Regions from separate parts of the Vibrio sp. 2130-1 genome, predicted to be linked through region 2. Evidence: predicted binding sites of a transcription regulator. Region 2 holds the regulator's gene; the other holds the start of a gene.
The links. Region 2 encodes CRP, which controls carbon source genes, mostly activating them, when cyclic AMP is high. Its sites were predicted from a motif close to TGTGANNNNNNTCACA; they were not measured.
Positions count from the first base shown of each region.

Region 1: a site for CRP is predicted at 1,273-1,288, ahead of rppH (RNA pyrophosphohydrolase). Genes of this name have one in related genera too.

Region 1 covers NZ_JAWOUT010000014.1:44,033-47,211, reverse strand. The annotation lists gene R7Q09_RS18815 (DUF6482 family protein) at 1-126, shown strand, start outside; gene mutH (DNA mismatch repair endonuclease MutH) at 142-822, opposite strand; gene rppH (RNA pyrophosphohydrolase) at 1,442-1,963, shown strand; gene ptsP (phosphoenolpyruvate--protein phosphotransferase) at 1,966-3,179, shown strand, end outside.
Region 2 covers NZ_JAWOUT010000023.1:29,568-32,746, reverse strand. The annotation lists gene R7Q09_RS22320 (phosphoribulokinase) at 1-753, shown strand, start outside; gene crp (cAMP-activated global transcriptional regulator CRP) at 994-1,626, shown strand; gene R7Q09_RS22310 (DUF1338 domain-containing protein) at 1,763-2,554, opposite strand; gene astD (succinylglutamate-semialdehyde dehydrogenase) at 2,803-3,179, opposite strand, start outside.

The DNA of each region.
Region 1 (3,179 bases), on a different contig from region 2:
AAAGAAGAACTATTGAGGCTAGGGGTCGATAAAGCGTATTTAAGGCTGCGCAATGCGTATGACGAATGTGGCACTGAAGAGGCAGCCTCATACTGCGATATTGAGTTATCGCTCGTGACGCACTAAATAGCTGATATGGTTTTATTCTGGTTGAGTGTTAATGTAGTGCTTGAGTAAGATCTGTTCAGTAAACTGTGTTCTAAGGTAAAAGCCTCGGGGCAGAGTTTTCATCGGCTTACCATTTGAGTTGTATGCTTCGGTGAGCGCTTTTGCATTTGCGGCTTTAGGGCGAAGATGCAGCGCTTCTCCGTGTCTGGCGGAAATTTGATCAAATCTTCCCAAGACGATCATCTCCATTAACTCTTCCCAGTCATTTCGCAAAATCCGTTCTTCTTCTTCATCTGGTGACCAAATGAGTGGACTGCCCACACGTCTTTCAGCGAGTGGGATTTCTCGTTCTCCTTCTACGGGTACCCAAAGCACGCGAGATAGCTTGTTTCGAACATGACTTGTTTCCCATGTAAGACCATGAACACCAGTGAGGGGAGCCACAGAAACAAAGGTTGTTTCTAAAGGTTTGCCAGAGTAACTGATCGGAATACTTTTCAACTCGATCCCTAGTTTTGCGAAATCTTGTTGAGGTTTACTGCCAGCTGGAGCGCCCAAGTGCCATTCGAGTAATTGACCCACCCAACCTTTATCACGTTTTAAGTTTTCAGGAACAATCATATTCGCTTCGGCGGCCAACTCAGCAAAACTGAGTCCTGCCATATCATGCGCTCGTTCCAATAGCTCTGCTTCTGTTTGTGGTTCTGGTTTCATAGTTACAAGGTGGTATTACAAAAAATATAGTTTATCAAACTCCGACCAAATCTACTGTTTAAGATTTCATCGAGGCGGTGTAAGAACGATCAATTCATAACTTATCCACAGGTGGAGGAGGTATTGATAAGATCCTGACGGAGTCTGTATGAATAAACAGGGGTTAAAATGCATTTTTGGGGTTGATTTTGTTGTAATCATCTAAACGAATAGCAGGTAAGTGTGGATAAATAGCCTGTTGGTGGATCTTTGACCGATCTGAGTTTGGTGAAAAGATCATCAAGAAATTGAAGATCGAATTATCGTTATTTTTAAAAATAAATACTTTTTTATCAATGTTTTATGTTTGTTTTTTTGTTTATTCATTTGTTTTTCATTTGATGGGATTGAACTGAATTACTCATTTGAATTGAATTCTTCACAAAGTTATTCACAGAAAAGGTGAATAAATGTGGGCAATGTCTCACTCTTGTGTTGATAAGGTATGGTTTGATTAAAAGATATCCAAAAATGCTGAAAAGGTAATAAATCTTGCTCATATCACATCAGTAAGTTTGCTAGTAATGGGGATATGTGGAAAAATCACGGTAATAAAAAATTTATTCATAGAGGTTAGCCAGTGATAGATGGCGATGGTTACCGACTTAATGTTGGTATTGTGATATGTAATAACCATGGTCAGGTCTTCTGGGCTAAACGATACGGGCAACACTCATGGCAATTTCCACAAGGTGGGATTGACGAAGGTGAAACCCCTGAACAAGCCATGTTCAGGGAGTTATACGAAGAAGTCGGTTTAACGAAAAAAGACGTTAAGATCATTGCAACAAGTCGTCATTGGTTAAGATATAAGCTACCAAAGCGATTGGTGCGTTGGGACTCCAAGCCTGTTTGTATCGGCCAAAAACAGAAATGGTTTCTGCTGAGATTAGAATGCGATGAGTCTCGCATTAATATGCAACGCGGAAAATCCCCTGAATTTGATGGTTGGCGCTGGGTAAGTTACTGGTATCCAGTTAGGCAAGTTGTTTCTTTCAAGCGAGATGTTTATCGACGAGCGATGAAAGAATTTGCATCCTTAGCCATGCCTTTTCGAGAGAGAAAAGCGAAAGGGAAAAGAAAAAAGCAACGTAGAGGATAATCATGCTCAGTCAGCTAAGGGAAATAGTTGAGAAAGTCTCCAGGGTCGATGATGTGCATCTGGCACTCGATATATTGGTGAAAGAGACTTGTGCTGCCCTTAGTACTGAGTGCTGTACTATCTATCTTGCTAATGAAGAAATGCAGCGCCTTGAGTTAATGGCAACTCAAGGCCTTATTTTTGAAGGTGATAGTATTCATATCAACTTCAATGAAGGCTTGGTTGGGTTGGTAAAACGAAGCGCTGAACCCCTTAACCTTGCCGAAGCCTCAAAACACCCCGAGTTCAAATTCTTTCCTCAACTCGGCGAACAGATTTACCACTCTTTTTTAGCTACTCCAATCATTCATCGTAAACAAGTTTTAGGTGTGTTGGTGATCCAACAAAAAACGCCGCGCTTGTTTAGTGAAATGGAAGAATCGTTTCTTGTTACCTTATCCGCTCAGTTAGCGGTGCTCATTGCACATGCGCAGAATCTTGGGCATTGGCAGTTAGCATCTAAACCCACGGTATTAAAAGGTTTGCCTGCGTCTACTGGTGTCGCGATTGGAGAGTTTTGGTTCGACAATACCCAGCCGAGTTTATCGGATGTTTTCCCTTCGTCCACGTTAGATAAGGAACGCGAGCACGAGACACTACTGGTGGCCATAGAGCGAGCGTTAAATGACTTTCGCCGCATGCGGAAAAAACTGGACAGTGAAATCAACAAAGATGCGCTGGCGATCTTCGATCTGTTTACTCACTTACTGAATGATCCGATGCTTCGCGGTGATTTGAAGAAGCAGATTGAAAAAGGAGATAGGGCAGACTGGGCGTTACGCCAAGTTGTAGAGTCATACTCGAATCGATTTGCCAGAATGTCGGATGTATACATGCGTGAAAGAGCGCAAGATATCCGAGAGTTAGGGCAAAGGCTGCTCTATTTTCTGCACAACAGTGAGCAAGAAAATTCTGCAATTGATCGTCCCATTATTTTGGTGGCGAACGAACTCACTGCCACCTTGCTCGCTTCTGTACCTAAAGAGTTTTTGTTAGCCGTCGTATCATTAGAGGGAGGCGCAAACTCTCACGCTGCCATTTTATCTCGAGCTCTTGGGGTCCCTGCAGTCATGGGCGCCAACATTAATCCGGATGTGGTGAATGGCAAACTCGGGATAGTCGACGGCTATACGGGTGAGATCTTCTTAGAGCCAAACCGTCAGTTGTTGCGAGAGTA
Region 2 (3,179 bases):
GAAGGCGATAGCTTCCATCGCTTTACTCGCCCAGAAATGGACATCGAAATTCGCAAAGCCCGCGAGCAAGGTCGACACATTAGCTACTTTGGCCCACAAGCTAATGACTTCCCGGGACTAGAAGAGTTTTTCCGTAAGTTCGGGCATGATGGCACTGGCAGCGTGCGCCGTTATCTGCACACGTTTGACGAAGCGGTTCCCTACAATCAAATGCCAGGCACGTTTACGCCGTGGCAAGACTTACCCGAAAACAGCGACGTGCTGTTTTATGAAGGGTTACATGGTGGCGTGGTGGATGGTGATGTTAATGTTGCTCAACATGTGGATTTCTTAATTGGCATGGTGCCGATTGTGAACTTAGAGTGGATACAAAAATTCGTACGCGACACTCGCGATCGCGGCCATTCGCGTGAAGCGGTAATGGACTCAATCGTGCGATCCATGGACGATTACCTCAACTATATCACTCCTCAGTTTTCTCGTACTCACATCAACTTCCAGCGCGTACCGACCGTTGATACTTCCAACCCACTTAATGCAAAAGGCATCCCTAGTTTGGATGAGAGTTTTGTGGTGATTCGCCTACGCGGTATCAAGAATGTCGACTTCCCATATCTGCTGGCCATGATTGATGGCTCATTCATGTCACGCCACAACACGATTGTCGTACCCGGCGGTAAGATGAGCTTTGCAATGGAGCTCATAGTTCGGCCTATCCTACAACAGCTCATCGAAACAGGGAAAATTGGCTAAAAACCTGCCTGCGAAGATGTTTACTTTTCATACCGTGATCATGTGCACAGTTTTGCTTACAAAATCTCAATCATGGCACGATTAAAATCAAGAAATCGTTTTCGAAAAAGGATACTATTTCTTACCGAAACACAAGAGAGCTTGCAGCATATAAAAAGTGCTCTTATTCTAGTAGGCCTAATTCAGGCTTAGCTAAAATATGGATAGCGCAAGCGTACCCTGCAGAGGAAGTGAGATATTATGGTTCTAGGTAAACCTCAAACCGACCCAACATTAGAGTGGTTTCTTTCACACTGTCATATTCATAAGTACCCTTCAAAGAGCACGCTAATTCACGCGGGCGAAAAGGCAGAAACTTTGTACTACATCGTTAAAGGTTCTGTTGCGGTTCTTATCAAAGACGAAGAAGGTAAGGAGATGATCCTTTCTTACCTAAACCAAGGAGACTTTATTGGTGAACTTGGTCTATTCGAGGAAGACCAAGAGCGCACAGCTTGGGTTCGTGCTAAATCTCCTTGTGAAGTTGCTGAAATTTCTTTCAAGAAGTTCCGTCAGCTTATCCAAGTAAACCCAGACATCCTAATGCGTCTTTCTGCGCAGATGGCTCGTCGTCTTCAAGTAACTAGCCAAAAAGTGGGTGACCTGGCGTTCCTAGACGTAACTGGTCGTATCGCTCAGACGCTTCTGAACCTTGCAAAACAACCAGACGCAATGACTCACCCAGACGGCATGCAAATCAAGATCACTCGTCAAGAAATCGGTCAAATTGTTGGCTGTTCTCGTGAGACAGTAGGTCGTATTTTGAAGATGCTAGAAGAGCAGAACCTAATCTCTGCTCACGGTAAAACCATCGTGGTTTACGGTACTCGTTAATCTCAAACTAGAGTGACACGAACAAAATTATAAAAGCCACCAATGGCAACATTGGTGGCTTTTTATTTGCTCATGACCAAATGAGATAGGGTGCAGCGAACACTAATGAGTAAGCTTAACAGGTTAACCCTAAAACTTAGCCATTCGTACTTTCAAAGATTTTGTCAGCTGAAGCGGCCACGAAACCTGGGTACAAATCACCATTTTCCATCGGATAGCGCTTAGCAAATTCATAAAACCCGCCAGGGATAATTTCAGTGCCTTCGCTAAAACGAACCGCTACTTTATCTGCCATGGTCGATGACTGCTCTAGCAACACCTCAGGAGTGCCCTTCACTTCACCACCATTTTCATTAATGGTAAACCCAGCGGTACGCAGATGATCGTTTACCTGCTTCACTTCTTCATATTCATTGAGCTGGTTAACGCTCACCGTGAAGTGGTTTGCTCCGTAACCATGCGCCGCAAGCCAAGATGCGTACTCACTTTCTTTAGCCAACGTTTGGTAATCAGCAAAGCTTAAATCCCACAAGCGTCCACCATGTAAGAATGCGCTATCGTTCAGCTTGTCAGCATCGACTTGTGCCACCAAATTTTTCACAATCTCTTGTAGCTCAGACGAGCACTCTTCAACTTTTAGCTCACTAATAAATACTTTAGGTTGCTTCGGATCTGGGTGCTCATAGTGCTTAGCAACCAGCTTTTTGCTTTCGAAAACGTAATCACCACACGCCTTGTAACCAATAGCTACAAATGGCTTAGCTAGAGTTTCAATACCAAGAGGCGCGATATTGAAGGTACGTAAAGCTATATGATCATTAATCAGAGGCTCATCTTCTTGAAGCAGCTGATGCACTTTAGCAGCCGAAGGGCAAAGACGTTGAATGTAATCTTGCCATAGCGATTCAAATAACACATCGGGCGTCATAACGACTCCTTGTTACGAGATGTAGAGTTTAAAGGTAAGCGGAAGTTGGCTGCTCGTTCACAACAAAAGTTGTCCAGAACAATGAACGAGCAACCATCAACCTGTGACGGTAAATGCCAGTCAGTCAACACGCTTTTCCGAGTCTTTGCTCACTTTTCGTGTTCTGCCAACGATCACTACAACCCATACCTAAATGATGCGCCGGCAAGGTGAGCCGCAATGCATAGTTGCGACTCTATTATTAAAACTTATAGCGCTACACCTGGACTCAATGTTGCAGGCAAGACAGTCTCTTGACCTTCCATTGATGCCATTGGGTACGCACAGTAATCTGCTGCGTAGTAAGCGCTTGGGCGCAAGTTACCCGACGCCCCCGGACCACCAAATGGCGCATCACCGCTTGCACCAGTGAGCTGGCGGTTACGGTTCACGATACCTGCACGAATGTGGTCAACGAAGTATTCCCATTCTTGGTCGTCGGTTGAGACCAAACCAGCAGATAAGCCAAAGCGCGTATCGTTTGCTAGCGCCACGGCTTTGTCTAACCCTTCGTAACGCACCACTTGCAGAAGTGGGCCGAAGTATTCTTCATCTGGTAACTCAGCAATGTTGGTTACATCAATGA